Methanospirillum hungatei JF-1: one gene and its partner. The protein of the gene in region 2 binds, or shares a complex with, the protein of the main gene of each other region. Links are inferred from orthologs where the notes say so. Each region holds a gene or a part of one and is shown on either strand. Other genes may lie near its edges.

Region 1 (8,648 bases), 1.4 Mb from region 2 along the record:
TACCTGCTGTTTCTGATCAAATGAGAGATCCTCCCAGACCGGCCACCGGTTTGGCTGGATGGGGGTAATACCGATCCGTTCAAGAAACTTCCCGGCACCATCCGGGTCCCTGCTTACTCCGGGGATATCCATGTCATCTGAATATGCCAGGGACTGGGGAAGCGGCCGGGTGGATATCCCGTAAATATTGAGATCATGCTCCCAGAGCTCCACAGTACCCTGCCTGACCCCATCCTGCAGGATCTCCCGTGCCGGGCCGGTAAGGCAGAGATGCTCCCTATCCATCATATCACCGATATTACCGATGATTGCAAGCTTGGCAAGATCAGTATTGATCGAGTCCAGCTCCCTTGCAAGCAGATATGAGACCCCCGCAGCACTCATCTTCTCATGTCCATGGTTCAGACAGTTCACCTCGATGAAGGGATCGCCATGTTCTGCCGGCTGGCTGACATGATGATCGATGATGATCGTTCTGGAGGGTTCAAGTCCCTTCTCAAGAAGCATCTGCTGCTGACCGGAGCCGAGGTCGGAGAATATCTTCAGGGAAGAGTCATCCGGGATCTGGTCAAGGGTCAGGGGATCGAGCTGACGGACAAAAGTAGTGGAAACGCGGATGCCATCACGGCTGAGAGCCTGTGCCAGTATAGCCTCACTGCTGATCCCATCCGCATCAATATGAGAGATGATGGTCACCTCCTCACATGAACGGACTGCATCAGCAGCAGCCCTGATATCCTCAAGAAGACTCATTCAGGTACTATATGGAGGTATGAGAAAAAGAGGAATGTGCAGGGAGTAAAATAGTAGAGGAGAGAGAGGAGGATTTCATGACTGTCATCATTCAAGGCAGATCATTTCCGGATGACCTGACACAATATGCAGAATTTATCGGGCAGGGATTATTATCACCGGAAGAGATGCGACGGATTGATCAGAACGCACAGGCCCTTGGCATCAGTGGACTGGAACTTATGGAATCCGCCGGGACCGGACTTGCGATGGCTGCACGCCAGTATCAGCCCGGAAAAATACTCATTCTGTGCGGAAGCGGAAATAATGGCGGTGACGGAATGGTGGCAGCCCGCCATCTTGCAGGTGAGGCAGATATTACCGTCTTCTGGTATGACTCGGGAAGACAGACCGACTCAACAAGAACACAACTTCAGCGTCTTCTCTCTTGCAGTGTCACATCCATCCCATTCCGCAGCAGGGATGACCTGATTGAGCATACCCGGATCTTTCAGGATACCGACCTTATCATTGATGCTCTTCTTGGAACCGGAGGAACGGGTTCGGTCCGGGAACCTGTCAGAACCTGTATCGAATTTGCAAATAATGCAAAGGCACCGATCCTCTCTGCCGATCTCCCATCACCAGGTATCATCCCGGATAGGATCTGTGCATTTCATCGGGCAAAAACCGAAGGAGCACATATCTATGGCATCGGGATTCCTCTTCTCGCTGAAATTAGTACAGGACCTGGAGATCTTCTTATCCTCCGGAACCGGAACCCGGACAGCCACAAGGGCGTGGGAGGCAACATACTTGTTATCGGGGGTGGCCCATACCAGGGAGCTCCCTACCTTGCCGGGCTTGCAGCACTCAGGGCTGGTGCAGATATCGTCCGGGTTGTAAGCCCCCATTACCTGCCTGAACCGGATATTATTCATGTTCCTACAGCCGGTGATCGAATTACCACAGCAGACCTTGCCACCATCATACCCTTGTGTAAACAGGCTGATGTCGTCCTCTGTGGCCCGGGTCTTGGTCCCGAATCCCATGATGTCATCACATCCCTCGCCCCCTATATCAGAAAAGGAGTCTTTGATGCTGATGCATTGAGAGATCCTCTCCCTGTTGCGGGAGAATCACTCTATACACCCCACGCAGGAGAGTTTGCCCGGATGTCCGGCCTTAGCCCTGGAAAGACACCACGGGAGCGGGCACATGCAATAATGAAGGCACAGATATTAGGGACAGTTCTGCTCAAGGGAGCGGTGGATGTCATCTGTGACGGATCACGGGTCAGGTTTAACCAGACCGGCACACCCGCCATGACGACCGGTGGGACCGGGGATGTGCTTGCCGGAGTATGTGCAGCTCTGATGGCTGTTGTTCCTGCATTTGAGGCAGCGTGTATCGGAGCCTATGTCACAGGGCGCGCAGGTGAACTCATCACACAGACCTGTGGGTATGGGATGACAGCCCGTGACCTCCTTACGGCAGTACCTCAAGTATTGTTCAGGAGCACTTCTGAGAGAGAATAATGCCGGTATTTACTCATCTTGATGATGACCGTGCCAGAATGGTGGATGTATCCGCAAAAGGGGAAGTCTACCGGAAAGCGGTCGCTACAGGAACGATAACCCTTCGTCCTGATACCCTGTCTGCGATCCGGGATGGCACTGTTGTAAAAGGGAACGTTCTTGCAACTGCCAGAGTAGCCGCTACACTTGCGATTAAAGATACTCCGCGGCTTATCCCGATGTGCCATGCAATTCCCGTTCATGGGATTGATATCACCTTTGATTACACAAAAACGGGAATCACAGCCACAGTTACGGTCATATCTGCCGGCAAAACCGGGGTTGAAATGGAAGCACTTGTCGGTGTGAGCACCGCCCTGCTCACCATCTGGGATATGGTAAAATCTGCCGAGAAGGATGAGAAAGGGCAGTATCCGGTTACCGGCATCTCTGATATCAGGGTACTTGAAAAAGTAAAACAGGACCTGTAAGGCAGTCATCAAGAGCAGATATATATCCTGTATGAGAGACCTGTAATGGACTTTCGGGATCCGTCCCGTTAGGAATGTAGCCTGATTCAGGCTGAACCTGGTGAACCGCATGACAAAATCTATGTATGCATATGTCAGGGATGCATGGAAGATCCCTGATGATACCGGAGTCAAAGCCCTCCTGTGGGAACGAATGCAGGACTGGCGCCGGGAAGGAAGTATTGTTCGTGTCCGCAGACCAACACGGATTGATCGTGCCCGTGCTCTTGGATACAAGGCAAAACAGGGTATCGTTGTAGTCCGTGTGAAGGTCCGCCGTGGAGGCCGCCGGGCATCCAGATATGTTCGTGGACGTCGTACTGCACGTATGGGTGTAAACCGGAAGACCATGGGGAAGAGTATCCAGCGGATCGCTGAAGAGCGCGCCTGCCGGAAGTACCCAAACATGGAAGTCCTGAACTCATACTGGGTTGGAGAAGACGGACGTCAGAAATGGTACGAAGTTATCCTTCTTGACCCGCATCACCCGTCTATTATCAATGATAAAACCCTGAACTGGATATCAAAACCAGGGCACCGTGGCCGGAGTGAGCGTGGACTGACCAGTGCTGGTGTCAAGGGCCGTGGCATGCGCAGACGCGGGAAAGGTACTGAAAAGTGCCGTCCATCTGTCCGGGCTAATGCAAACCGGGCCAAATAACCTTTTTTAAATGCACGTCTTTGACGGTTGCGTTTTTCCTTATCCTTCCGGAACGGTAAGTATTGCCAGGTATGCACGGGAGCTTTCTTCACTTGGGTTTTCTGGGTGCGTTGCTGCGAGCATGGCACCGGTAAACAGGATATATGACATCCCGGTCTGGACAGCACGATATCTGACGGAGGTTCCGGCCCGTCTTCTCAGCAGAGAAGCAGGAAGATCCGTACAGGTGAATGATCTCGTGTATGTACAGGCGGGAGATGCCGGATATAACCGGAATATCCTCACTACGCAGGGCGTCCATGTCATGACCAATCTGCATACAACTCCGAAGGACGGGTTTGACCGGTACTGTGCACAACTTGCCGCCGAACGGGAGATTGGGGTGGATCTATCAGTCAGACCCCTCATTGAACTTCGTGATGGTGCGAGGCAAAAAGTCATCAGAAGATATGAAGAGATTTTTACGCTTCAGAACCGGTATGAATTCCCGATTGTGCTGTCAAGTCATGCCTCTGATATAACCCATCTAAAAAGTCCCCGGGAAATGATACGACTCTTTTCACTTGTATGGAAGGATGAGAACCTATTATGGGAGTCTCTGGAGAGCATCTGCCGGATAAAAAACCGGACCGGACCGGTTGTGGAGATATAAATGCGTCTTCGCCCGTCCATGCGTGAAAACTTCAGATATGTTCTTGTTCGGATTACTTCGGATTCTGTTTTTGAATCGCGTGATCTGTACCGATCGATTGCAGAGTCGGTTGTCAGCCTGTATGGTGATCGTATCACGGCGCAGATCTGGCCGTCTGTCATGCAGGTATCTGGTTCTTATGCAATTATCAGATGCAGGCGCGGTCTTGAGCACGATCTTGAGACTGCTCTCTGTGCGATATCGCAGATTCAGGGCACACCAGCAGCAATACACCCGCTCAGAACATCAGGAACGATCCGGACACTGAAAGAAAAGATGCCGCTCTGCACCGAGAAACGAAGCGCAAAAGCCGTGATATCAGGAGTTCCCTGTGATGTTGTTGTTTCTATGCAGGGAAGGATAGATCTCAAAGAAAAGGGGATTTATCATGAGATACCACGGTACATAACAGAAGAAGATACTGAGGACCTGTACTATGATGAATAATAATCAGGCCGCATATGATCGCGCCATTACTGTTTTCAGCCCGGATGGGAGATTATACCAGGTTGAATATGCACGTGAGGCGGTCAAACGCGGCACAACTGCAGTTGGAATAAAATGCCAGGAGGGCGTCGTCCTGATAGTTGATAAACGGATCAACTCCCGCCTTCTTGAGGCCAATTCAATAGAGAAAATTTTCAGGATCGATGAGCATATCGGAGTTGCGTCATCCGGGCTTGTCGGCGATGCACGCGCACTGGTCGACCGGGCCAGAATCGAAGCTCAGATAAACCGGGTCACCTATGACGAACCGATCGATGTCGAGACCCTTGCAAAGAAACTTGGCGACCATATGCAGACCTATACCCAGTTTGGCGGGGCACGCCCCTATGGGACTGCACTCCTTATTACCGGTATCTCTGACGGCCAGTTCCGTCTTTTCGAAACAGATCCGAGTGGCACCCTTCTTGAATACAAGGCAACCGGAATCGGAACCGGCAGACCTGCCGTGATGAAACTGTTCGAGGAAGAATACACTCACGAATGTTCCATAAAGGATGCCATTACCCTTGGTCTGAAAGCACTTCATGAAGCAACGGAGGGAAAGTTCGACGTGAACACCGTTGAGATCGGAGTAATTACAAGGGAGGAGGAGCAGTTCAGGAAGATGTCACGTGAAGAGGTTCTGTCCTATATCGGACAGCCACAGTAACTGGAACAGGGAGGCAGACCGGTGATATCACTCGATGATGCAGTTGTTGCAAAACTTGAGAGCCATGGTGAGCGGTTTGAGATCCTGGTAGATCCGGATTTGGCCGCAAAAATCAGGCAGGGTGAAGATATCCCAATTGAGGATGCGGTTGCAGCACTCCAGATCTTTGAGAACGCTTCCCAGGCTGAACGGGCATCAGAGGAGTCCCTCAAAAAAGTGTTCAAAACAACAGAATTTGAACCGATCGCATTACACATCATCCGCAAGGGAGAGATTCACCTTACCTCAGAGCAGCGAAAGGTCCTGACCGCGGAAAAACGCAGACAGGTCATCACCTTTATCGCGCGGAATGCAGTTAATCCCCAGACCGGACATCCTCACCCGCCACAACGGATTGAACTGGCAATGGAAGAAGCAAAAGTCCATATTGATCCATTCAGGAGTGTAGAGGAACTGGTAAAGGACACGATGAAGGCACTCAGGCCTCTTATCCCGATCAAGTTTGACGAAGTCAGGGTTGCAGTCAGGATCCCGCCGGATTATGCACCCCGGGCGTATGGTGAGATCTCAGCCGTAGCTGCCATCGAGAAAGAAGAATGGCAGAAGGACGGGTCATGGATCTGTGTTGTGGTAATCCCTGCCGGAATACAGACCGAGTTCTACGACCTGATTAACCGGATCAGCCATGGGAACGCAGAGACAAAGATCATCAAGTAACTATAAGTGTATTTGAATCCAACAAAAAAGGACATCTAGGTAGGTTTTGAATATGGCCAGAAAAATGGTAAAGGCAAAGGGGAGGGTATCCGGCTCTACGGGCAGATTTGGTCCGAGATATGGTCGGTTTATCAGGAAACGAGTACGTGATGTTGAACTGATTTCAAAAGCAACACACACCTGTCCCCGCTGTGATACCGTTTCAGTAAAACGGAAAGGAACGGGCATCTGGGAATGCAGAAAATGCTCATTCAAGTTTGCCGGCGGCGCATATGTCCCGGTCACTCCGAACCTGAAGGTTGCCCTGCGTACTATTGAGCGGACAGTAAAGGAGGCGTAAAGCTTCTATGCCTGGGTCGTACAAGTGTGCCCGGTGTAAACAAAAGGTCGAGATCGATATGAATGTCCGGTGTCCCTTCTGCGGGCATCGGATCCTTTTTAAAGAACGGGGAGCAGCAATCAAAGAACTCAAGGCCAGATGACTCTGGTCACTACTTCCCGTCGTTCCACTTTGGCAACCAGATCGATAGCCAAGGATCTCGCATTTGCAACCGGGGCCGGGTATCTGTCACGGGGAAAGCACGGACTTCGTGAGATCTCCGATGAGCATGACCTTTTCATCGTATTTGAGCAGCAACGGGCAGGAATACTGATGACGCTCTATCGTGAGGGCGAACCATGCCTCATGCGAATCATCAAAAAGCATGACACGGGTGTTCGTGAGGGGCATCTGTATAGGGGTATCAGAACATCAGACCATGAACTGGGCGGGATTCTCGAGGGGACATGCACCGTTGATTATCTTGATCACAATGATCTGGTACTTGCCTTTGACGGCCCACAGAAACGGTGCATGACGCTCATACTCGGCAGGGTACTGGATGATGCATGAAGCAATCTTCACCTTTGAAACACCCGATACCGGAGTAATTGTCAGGTCGTTGCTACCTGAGGCAGAAACCGATGGAGCGGGCAGATCCTGGGGAACAATAACAGAGACGTCTGAATCATCATTTGAAATCCGCATCAGGGCAGAAGATCTGACCGCGCTCAGAGCGGCTCTGAACACCTGGCTCAGACTGGTTCAGATAGCTGAAGAGATGGTACAGACAACTAAAAAGGCGGGAAGAACAAATGAATAGGAGGAGTTAAGGATGCAGAATATTTCGCCAAAAGTGCAGAACCAGATAAATATGCTTCAGCAGATGCAACAGCAGATGCAGACCATCCTCTCTCAAAAGAGCCAATATGAACTGGCTGCGCAGGAAGCACGAAGAGCGGTTGAAGAACTGAAGGAAACAGATGACTCTGCTGCGGTATATATGAACGTGGGAACTGTTGTCATGCAGAAACCTAAATCTGAAGTCATCTCCAAAGTCACTGAGAAGATCGAAACACTGGAGATCAGGATCCGATCAATAGAGAAGCAGGAGAAGATGCTTCAGGAAAAGTTTGAAAAACTTCAAAGTCAGGTTCGTTCAGAAATTGAGGGACGAAAAACCCCCGACGCAAACTGAATCCATATCTTTTTTGAGCGAGGATTGCCGAGCCAGGTCAAAGGCGACGGATTTAGGGTCCGTTCCCGAAGGGGTCCGGGTGTTCAAATCGCCCTCCTCGCATTCTTCATGAAACTGTGCCAGTTGATATCACTACGTTTTTTATTCACGGAAATCAATACTTCTCCAACTGCTCATTATAGAATTGGGATTGTGGGGATTGTGATGTGGCACATACAAAAATCGGAAGTGTGTACCCGGCAACAGGATATACTCAGAATTGTCCGGGTAATAGTGCTGGGAGTACTTCTTGTAACAGGTATTTTTGTTGGGGTGGGATCTGGCAAACCCCAGGCAAAAGAAACTCTTGATTCAGGGCCTGATGTTGCAATAATTGATGCATCAGTCAAGATGGACATCTCTGAAATGGGTGAGATCACCTTGGGAACGATCCCTGATGAACGATTAATCGTTACCATCACGGTTCAGAATACGGGGAACCGGGAAGCTCCCGGATACAAACTCCGTGCATATCTTGTACGGGTTGGCAGAGAGGATGAGATCGGAACTCAGATCGGGGGTGATATTACCGACACCAGACTTGGCGCAGGTGAGACCCGGACATATACCAAGAGCTGGTCTCTGCCAACACACCTGAAGAGGGGGGAATACCGGGTCATGATCGTCCTTGATACAAGCAGTTATTTTATTGAGCCTGATACTGACAACAACCGCATGACAAGTCAGCAGCCCGTCGTTCCCGGAGCGCTTACCGGACCGGAAGGATCAATTCCGGTATATTCACCTGCAGAGATTACCAAGCCCGGGTATTATGTATTAAAGCGGGACATCGACGGGCGAAAGAAGATGAATGTTTTTGAGATAAAAACATCAGGAGTAACCATCGACGGGGGAGGCAATACTATCAGAGGCTTGTCATCGGGATTTAACTCTGGAATATATATCAATGCAGGAACCGCAATCCGGGATATCACCATCAAAAACGTGGTAATTGAGGGAATGGATGCAGGCATCTGGATGTACAAGGTAAGTAACAGTGTTATTACAAATTGTACAATCAGAAACACTGCTAACATGGGTCTCCGGCTTGATCAATCCAATCAGAACCAGATTTTTGATAATACGTT
Region 2 (8,577 bases):
CACTTCTGCATTGATGATAGCGTTATCAATACTACAGATTATCTCGAACATGCACAGACCTATTATGGTCAGGATGATTGTGAAGAGTTCCACAAAAGAAGGTATGAGACGAAAAGGATATGAATACCATCTATTCTGTTATCTTTACATGGCAGAAGATTGATAATTATAGCACGTATATTATCAGGATTAAAAGGGAGAGCACGATGGTACCTTCTGGTCACCAGTTCACTATATATATTCAGTCCTCCTATCCGATGATATGAAGAATCAGGTCCTCCTCATTCTTGTATTTATATTGACCATAGGTATTCTGTCATCAGGTTGTATAAATCAGGACTTAGGTTCGCTCTCTGATAGTGGTCCTGTTCCGGTATCGACCGCCGGAGAGCCGGTGGTAACAATGACACAGATCCCTTCTTCTGCAGAGCCTGTTCAGAAACGGGTGATGACTCCTGATACACCCGGTTCCGGGCAGCTAAGAGTTTTTATTGAGGACACCTTTCCAGAACTAACGAAAGCTTATATGGCAATCAGGACTGCTGATCGTGCTCTTGATGCAGCTGGTATTCAGGAAAAGGCGCTGGCTCTTGAGACGGCTATTAATGACCTGACAGATGAGTATTCCCTTGACCGGTCACTTCCTGAAAAAAATGTCTTCCCTGGTCTCACATCAAAAGAGGAAGTTATTTTTAACAAATACCTGGGTTTTATCAGATCTCTTGGATCCTATGCATCAAGTCTGAAACAGGCTGTGTACTGGAAGAATGCAGGGACTGATGCGGCATCTCTTGGAAATTACCGTCGATACCAGGATCTTGCAGATAATTATGGGAAGAAAGTGATTACCGATATAAAAACACTTGATGGCTATTGTTCGGAATGGGGATTTCCATACCTTGATAAAAAATATGTCAGGGAATATTCTTTTAGTTCCTGATTTTCAGACCTGATTCACTTTTTCATCAGGGATGGTCAGAGTTCCTGCTGTCCCGTCTACCTCTACGATTGTGCCGGATGGAAGGCTGGTAAGGGGAGTTTTAATCCGGTCGATCATGGGTATCTTTCCCATTATGGCGCCGACAACGATGATGGTCTCTGCTTCCTGGTTGATGATCGCCGCTGGAGCATGTCCATTGCGCGAGAGGGCATAGAGAATATAACTCCCGACTGTTGATCCTTTCCCATATTCAAAGGCCAGAACCGACCCCGTGATGTCTTTTCCTTCAAGCGGGTGACCGGGTTCTAATACAATTCCAGTCTCCGGATCTACGCCGGAGAGAAATGAGATTGGATCAGGACCAATGAGCAAGGGCCCTTTTCCAATACCACGCGATATTCCGCGTCCCTGTATTATCATGCACACTCACGTATAAGTAGAACGACTGGATAATTATGTACTATGGAACAGCCTCTTGCACGTATCTCCTGTGAAAATGAGATTCACTATCAGATCCGGATCCAGGAGCTGGAGGCCCAGAATCTTGAGTTGTCTATCAGATCAGAGGAATTAATCAAGGAAAATTCTGTACTGAAAAGAGAGAATTCACAACTCAAACGAATGCCCCTCTTTGTTGCGCTGGTAGTGGATGTTTTTGAAAATGGCGAGGTTTATCTTCGTCAGATGGGGAACAACCAGGAGTATGTAACTGTACTCGCTGATGAACTGCGCCCCCACATCTATCCGGGATGTAAAGTCGCTGTAAACAATGCTCTTTCAGTGGTGAAGGTGCTTGAAGAGACCTATGACTCAAGGGTCAGGGTAATGGAGCTTGATGAATCCCCCGAGGTGACCTTTGAGTATGTCGGAGGTCTTAGTGGTGAGATAGAAGAGATCAGGGAAGCGGTTGAATATCCGCTGACAATGCCTGAAGTTTTTGAGCGGATTGGTGTCGAACCCCCCAAAGGAATTCTTCTCCATGGGCCTCCGGGGACTGGAAAAACCCTTCTTGCAAAAGCAGTCGCTCATAATGCAAAAGCCACTTTTATCCGGATGAGTGGCAGTGAGCTGGTTCATAAATACATTGGTGAAGGTGCCCAGATGGTCCGCGAACTCTTTTCACTGGCACGTGACCGGGCCCCGTCTATTGTGTTTATCGATGAGATTGATGCAATCGGAACAACACGGACCAATGACGGGACAAGCGGGAGTGCTGAGGTGCAGCGTACCCTGATGCAACTGCTGGCAGAGATGGATGGGTTTGATAACCGGGGGGATGTCAGGATTATGGCAGCAACCAACCGGGTTGATATGCTTGATGCGGCACTTCTTCGTCCTGGTCGTTTTGATCGGATCATTGAGATACCGGTACCTGATATCATCGCCCGTGAGGAGATATTAAAGATCCATACCCGAAAGATGAATCTTTCCCCTGATGTAAATCTTGCTGAAATATCTGTTCTGACCGAGGGGCTCACCGGTGCACAGATTCAGGCAGTCTGCAGGGAAGCAGGTATGTTTGCCGTTCGGAAGAGTGCATTTGAAGTAACGAACCAGGATCTGCTTGATGCCATAAACAAGGTTACCGGCGAAGAGCATGATTCTGAAGAGCGGATGTTCCGCTAATATCGTTTTTTATGAATCTGCTGATTTTCAGCAGACCGGGGATAAGGTTATATCAGGAACTCAGGAGATCCGAGACCGCATGGAATGCGCTTCGGTTTTATGGTCCTGTAGAAACTCCGGTCGGCATAATTGTTAAGGTCAGTTCACTATCTGCAGCGCTCTCCCTGGCTTCAGATTTGAAGTACTTTATCAGGAAATTTGGGTCTGATTATCTTTTTGAGATAGCTCCTGGTATGTATTGTACCCCGTCCGTTGCCAGATCACGGTATCTTGAAAGAGAACCTCACGCAGATCCCTGGCCCTGGAAGATCTGGTACCGGGTCAAAGGAGATGGTAACCTGGTAAAATATGATACCTTTCCAGAATTATGCACTCGTGATAGAGATCAGGCGTGTGACGAGGATGTTTTCGAAGTACTCTGTTCTGAAGAAGAGTGCACCGTCTGCCGGCTTTGTGCACCTGAAGCTGTCAGACCGGACAATCTTCAAAAAACAGAAGAGGGAGAAGAAGAGTAATCAGGCAAACATAACGCCTGCGGTCGTCAACCTGTGATCCCTCTCAAAGTCACATCTGAATTTATTTAGAGCAGTCAGGAAATCTTCCTGATCAACTTGCGGGTGTTCCTTCCTGATAGCAAACATGCCGGCTTCCATACAGATTGCATTCAGTTCTGCTCCGTTTCTCCCTTCAGTAAGCCGGGCTACCTCCATAAGATCAACATCCTCTGACAGGTTCATACACCGGGTATGGACTTTCAGAATGGAGTATCTGCCTTCGGTATCAGGGAGAGGAATTTCAATAATCCTGTCAAAACGTCCCGGACGCAGGAGAGCTGCATCAAGAATATCAATCCGGTTTGTTGCACCGATAATTTTCACATCACCACGTGGCTCAAAACCATCCATGGCTGCGAGGAGTTGCATAAGTGTACGCTGCACTTCACGGTCTCCAGAGGTCATGGCTTCTGTGCGTGATGCACCGATGGCATCAATCTCATCGATGAATACGATTGATGGTGCCTTCTCTTTCGCAAGGTCAAATAGTTCCCTGACAAGACGGGCTCCTTCACCAATATATTTCTGGACCAGTTCTGAACCGACAGTGTGCAGGAAGATTGCATGGGTCTCATGTGCAACGGCCTTTGCAAGAAGGGTTTTACCCGTACCAGGAGGGCCATAAAGCAGGACTCCTTTGGGTGGGTTAATACCTATCTTCTCAAACAGATCAGGTCTTGTCATCGGAAGTTCGACCGCTTCACGAATCTCCATAATCTGCTTTTCAAGGCCGCCTATGTCCTCATAGGTCTCAGTCGGAGCGTCAACCAGTTCCATACCATATACCTGTGAATCATATGTGCTTGGGAGCACTTCCACTATAGCCAGGGATTGCTGATTTAAGGTACATCTGACACCGGCTTTCAGGGTGGTCGGATTAACTGCCTGTGACACCCTGACGAGAAACCGGGGCCCCGCACTAGAACGCACAACAACGCGGCCGGAATCGATGATATCAGTTATGGTTCCGACAATGAGCGGGGGGGTTTTCAGGTGTTCAATCTCGCTTTTCAGCTTCCTGACCTCCCGTTCGTACCGGATCTTCTGGGTCTCAATATATCGCTTATCTGACTCCAGTTGCCGTATCTGCTCTTTCAATTCCTGGTTTTGCGATTCCATTCCTGCAACCCGGTCTACTAAATACCGGTATAACTCGTCAGGAGTTTTCATGTCATCCGGGTGGCGGGCTGCTTCTGCCATCTGATCAATCAGGTATATAGGGGTAAGTGACTATATGATGTTTGCGAAAATGCAGTGTGAAATGTGCGGCGCAGAAGCCAAAGGCCCTTTGAAAAGGATCAAGATCGAAGGGGCCGAGCTCTCGGTGTGTAATGGCTGTGCAAAATATGGCACTGAAGTCCAGGGAGCAGTTCCCCGGACATCTGCAGCACAGGCAGTACGAACATCCGCCTATTCCGGTTCCACAAGACCACAGGTCCAACGATCCAGGGATCTGTTTGACCGGATGGGAGGCGATCTTGTTGAAGATTATGCTGACCGGATTCGGGATGCACGGATGAAACTGGGAATGACCCAGAAAGATCTTGCCCTTGCCATGATGGAGCGTGAGCTCCTCGTAAAGAAACTTGAAAAAGGCGAACTGATACCGGAAGATGAGGTTCGAAAGAAGTTGGAAAAGATACTCAATATCAGTCTGCTGGACGAAGGTTCATCAGAACCGACTGATCTGCACCACGCCAGGATGACTACCACGATGGGGGATGTCATCCAGATCAAGAAGGCGAAGAAGTAATTTTCCTCATTTTTTGTGCGTGAAATGATAATGTAGGCATTGTACATCATCCATGCTATGCTATGGCATGGCACGATAGCGATAGGTTTATAAGTAACAACACTGACCCCTGATCATGACAAACTGTGTGGAGGGTGTGAAGTCTGTTGCGTTCTGCAGTTCTGCTTCTTCCAGCTTGTCTTTTGTACCGAACGACCGTTCTGACGAGTATCGTTTTTATTCGTTCTTTTTTAGCTTTTATCAGTTTTTTTGGTACTGAGTGATTACTCGTATCAAAAAGGAGTGATCTGTTATGAGAGGGAAAGATATCAGACTTGAAAGAATCATGAATCGCAACACCAGAAAGACAATTATTGTTCCCATGGATCATGGAGTAACCCTTGGACCCATTGAGGGCCTTGTGGATCTTCCTGATGCAGTAAATTCTGTTGCAGAGGGGGGGGCAAATGCAGTCCTAGGTCATGTGGGTCTGGCCCTGCATGGTCACCGGCAACGGGGCCATGATGTCGGCCTTATTCTGCATCTCTCGGCATCGACTGCTATCGGGCCGGATCCGAATGAAAAAGTGCTGGTCAATTCGGTAACAAATGCCCTGAAGATGGGTGCAGATGCAGTTTCGATGCATGTGAATATCGGTGCCGATTCTGAAGCACATATGCTGACCGATCTCGGGCATGTTGCCATTGAATGTATGGAATGGGGAGTTCCGCTCCTTGCCATGATGTACCCGCGTGGCCGGAAGATTGATGACGAACATGCCGTGGAGCATGTACGGCTTGCGGCCAGGGTGGCTGCAGAACTAGGAGCTGACCTTGTGAAGACCAATTACACCGGTGATCCTGATACTTTCCGTGAAGTTACCAGGGGCTGTCCGGTTCCGGTTGTAGTGGCAGGAGGATCAAAGACGGATGATCTTACCACTCTTGAACTTATCGAAGGTTCGATGGAAGGCGGGGCAGCCGGACTCTCTATCGGAAGAAATGCGTTCCAGCATGCAAATCCGGCATCATTTGTCCGTGCTTGTGCAAAAATTGTTCATGACGGTATGAGTGCAGCTGAAGTGCATGAGATGCTGAAAGGAGGCATGTTATGATTGGAAAACAGATCCGTATCGAACGGATAATGGATAGAAATACCGGAAAAGCGGTAATAATCCCCATGGATCATGGGATGACTCTGGGACAGATTGACGGTCTTTTAAATATGACCGAGACTGTTGCCGAAGTATCTGACGGTGGAGCAAATGCCATCATCCTGCATAAAGGCCTTGTACGTCCGGGTCATCGGAGAAAAGGACGGGATATAGGGCTTATTATTCATCTTTCTGCCGGTACAAGCATGAATCCTGACCCGAATGACAAAGTCCTCATCTGCAGTGTTGAAGAAGCGGTATCACTTGGAGCAGATGCGGTATCCATTCACATAAATCTTGGTGCACCACAGGAATCAAAGATGATTGAATCTGCCGGCATGGTTGTCCGTGACTGTAACCGTTGGGGGATTCCTCTCCTCGCAATGATCTACCCGCGTGGGAAGGGTATTGATCCAAATGATCCACGACATGTCGGTCATGCGGTTCGTGTGGCTGAAGAACTGGGTGCTGATCTGGTAAAAACGAACTACACCGGTGATCCGGAATCATTTGCAAAGATTGTGAAGGCATCGTCCATCCCGGTACTGATTGCAGGTGGAGAGAAAGGAGAGGACCTGGACTGTTACAAGACCATCTACGATGCTGTCCACTTTGCAAAATGTGCCGGGGTCTGCATGGGAAGAAATGCTTTCCAGCGTGACAATGTTGCAAAATTTGTGTCCAATATATCGCAGGTCGTACATCAGGGAGTCCGTCCTGAGGCTATTTGAGGGAATATGAAACAGGTATTTGTAGACCTTCGTCCGTGGGATAAGGAACTTGCAATAGCCGCCCTTGAATCAGGAGCTGCAGGAGTAATTGCAGATTCAGCAGGTCCGGTCAGAGAACTGGGCCGTATTCTGGTCATCGCTCCTGATGGGGATCTAATTCCGGGGCAGGATATTCATGAGATTACTATTGGGAATACAGAGGACCAGGCTCGTGCAATGGAAGCTGCCAGGACCTGCCGCATTATCGTGCACACTCCTGACTGGACGATAATTCCTCTTGAAAACCTGGTGGCATGCGGGGACAATGTAATAGCCGTCGTTTCAGATATAAAAGAGGCTGAGCAGGCTCTGACTGTACTTGAAAAAGGAGTCTCGGGTGTCCTCGTGAAAACGGATGATCCGGACCTTGTCAGATCCATATGTCGGATGGTTCAGTCAGGAATATCCGGACAACAACTCCACCGTCTGACCGTAACCACTGTAAAACCTGCCGGAATGGGTGAGAGGGTCTGTGTCGATACCTGTTCTCTTATGGTTGACGGCGAAGGGATGCTTGTTGGAAATACATCATCCGGATTTTTTCTCGTTCATGCAGAGACGCTTGTAAATCCCTATGTAGCGCCCAGGCCGTTCAGGGTGAATGCAGGTGGCGTTCATGCATATCTGCAGGTTCCGGAAGGAAAGACTGCATATCTGGCTGACCTGAAGGCAGGTGACCGGGTGATGATAGTTCATGGAAACGGATCCTGCCGGGAAGCGACTGTTGGCAGGGTGAAAATTGAACGGCGTCCGCTCTTTCTTGTTGAAGCAGAGAGCGAGTGTCAGAAGGTATCAATTATCCTGCAGAATGCAGAGACCATCAGGCTTGTTCGCCCGGATAATTCGGCAGTATCTGTAACCTCACTCAAACCCGGTGATGTTGTCCTGGGCCGTGTAGAAAGTGGCGGTCGTCATTTTGGTATGGCAATTGATGAGACCATCATTGAGAAATAACATGAAGATTGGCATCATTGGCGGGACCGGGGGCATGGGAAATCTGTTTTCACAGGTTTTTCGCAACGCCGGTCACGAAGTACTCATAGCCGGACGGAATACTCCCCTAAAGAAAGAGGATATTGCCCGCCTGGCTGATGTCATAGTAATTTCTGTTCCGATCAGAGACACGGTCTCTGTCATTTATGAGATAGCCCCCCTCCTTGGTGAACATCAGATCCTGGCAGATCTGACTTCATTAAAGATTGATCCGGTCAATGCTATGATGTGTTCGAAAGCCAGGGTTATCGGACTTCATCCGATGTTTGGCCCGACTGTCGGGACCATCCAGGGACAGACGATAGTTGCTACCCCCGCCCGATGTCATGAGAATGATTTGAGTTTTTTTCAGAAGATTTTTGAAAGCCAGGGTGCCCGGGTTACGATAACGACAGCTGAAGAGCATGACAGGATGATGGCAGTGATTCAGGGGCTGACTCATTTTAAGGCAATATTGCTAGCCGGGACCATGAGGAGGCTTGGGATATCCCCGGCAGATACTGAATCATATATGAGTCCGGTGTACCGGATCGAAACCGGAATCGCAGGAAGATTACTTGCTCAAAATCCAGACCTTTACGCTGATATCCTCTGTATGAATCCTCAGGTTCCTTCAGTTCTGGATACCTGTAAGCAGGCGTTTGATGAGATGTTATGTATAATTCAAGAAGGAGATCGGAATGCATTTACCGGAGAATTTCTTGCATCCCGCGAATGGTACGGATCATTCTGCGACCAGGCACAAAAGGAGACTGACCTCCTTATTCAGGCGATGGTGAGCAGGTGACTCTCATAACTCTTGGTCCAGC

The links.
Region 1: the proteins of MHUN_RS05425 (region 2) and psmA are in contact, whole or in part, in a cryo-EM structure (PDB 6HE5), measured with the Archaeoglobus fulgidus proteins. The link is inferred for Methanospirillum hungatei JF-1 from one-to-one orthologs. Residues at the interface, in WP_010879468.1 of Archaeoglobus fulgidus: Asp391, Leu392, Lys393, Gly394, Met396, Phe397, Val398; in WP_010877997.1 of Archaeoglobus fulgidus: Ala30, Arg33, Gly34, Ala35, Asp51, Arg53, Val54, Lys66, Ser79, Gly80, Leu81, Val82, Met166.

What each region holds. Positions count from the first base shown.
Region 1 is NC_007796.1:2,540,771-2,549,418, forward strand. What follows is about bases 3,433-6,427. They hold psmA (archaeal proteasome endopeptidase complex subunit alpha), read left to right. Parts: upstream 3,433-4,567; coding sequence 4,568-5,287; downstream 5,288-6,427. Other genes in these bases: MHUN_RS11865 (50S ribosomal protein L15e), read left to right, coding at 3,433-3,440; MHUN_RS11870 (RNase P subunit p30 family protein), read left to right, coding at 3,451-4,092; MHUN_RS11875 (Rpp14/Pop5 family protein), read left to right, coding at 4,093-4,578; MHUN_RS11885 (ribosome assembly factor SBDS), read left to right, coding at 5,309-6,004; MHUN_RS11890 (50S ribosomal protein L37ae), read left to right, coding at 6,057-6,344. In the rest of the region: MHUN_RS11850 (DHH family phosphoesterase), read right to left, coding at 1-753; MHUN_RS11855 (NAD(P)H-hydrate dehydratase), read left to right, coding at 831-2,270; cyclic pyranopterin monophosphate synthase MoaC, read left to right, coding at 2,270-2,740; more of MHUN_RS11865, read left to right, coding at 2,850-3,432; more of MHUN_RS11895, read left to right, coding at 6,428-6,486; MHUN_RS11900 (hypothetical protein), read left to right, coding at 6,483-6,896; MHUN_RS11905 (KEOPS complex subunit Pcc1), read left to right, coding at 6,886-7,146; MHUN_RS11910 (prefoldin subunit beta), read left to right, coding at 7,159-7,521; MHUN_RS11920 (NosD domain-containing protein), read left to right, coding at 7,726-8,648. UniProt on the Methanocaldococcus jannaschii protein: Component of the proteasome core, a large protease complex with broad specificity involved in protein degradation. The M.jannaschii proteasome is able to cleave oligopeptides after Glu, Asp, Tyr, Phe, Trp, slightly after Arg, but not after Ala.
Region 2 is NC_007796.1:1,164,509-1,173,085, reverse strand. Bases 2,202-5,125 are described here. They hold MHUN_RS05425 (proteasome-activating nucleotidase), read right to left. Parts: upstream 4,321-5,125; coding sequence 3,082-4,320; downstream 2,202-3,081. Other genes in these bases: MHUN_RS05420 (multiprotein bridging factor aMBF1), read left to right, coding at 4,355-4,873; MHUN_RS17265 (hypothetical protein), read left to right, coding at 2,578-3,081; MHUN_RS05435 (proteasome-activating nucleotidase), read left to right, coding at 2,202-2,566. Also shown: MHUN_RS05450 (DUF475 domain-containing protein), read right to left, coding at 1-93; MHUN_RS05445 (hypothetical protein), read left to right, coding at 263-940; MHUN_RS05440 (aconitase X swivel domain-containing protein), read right to left, coding at 944-1,360; more of MHUN_RS05435, read left to right, coding at 1,403-2,201; MHUN_RS05415 (2-amino-3,7-dideoxy-D-threo-hept-6-ulosonate synthase), read left to right, coding at 5,166-5,966; MHUN_RS05410 (2-amino-3,7-dideoxy-D-threo-hept-6-ulosonate synthase), read left to right, coding at 5,963-6,736; MHUN_RS05405 (3-dehydroquinate synthase II), read left to right, coding at 6,743-7,729; MHUN_RS05400 (prephenate dehydrogenase/arogenate dehydrogenase family protein), read left to right, coding at 7,731-8,555; MHUN_RS05395 (prephenate dehydratase), read left to right, coding at 8,552-8,577. UniProt on the Methanocaldococcus jannaschii protein: ATPase which is responsible for recognizing, binding, unfolding and translocation of substrate proteins into the archaeal 20S proteasome core particle.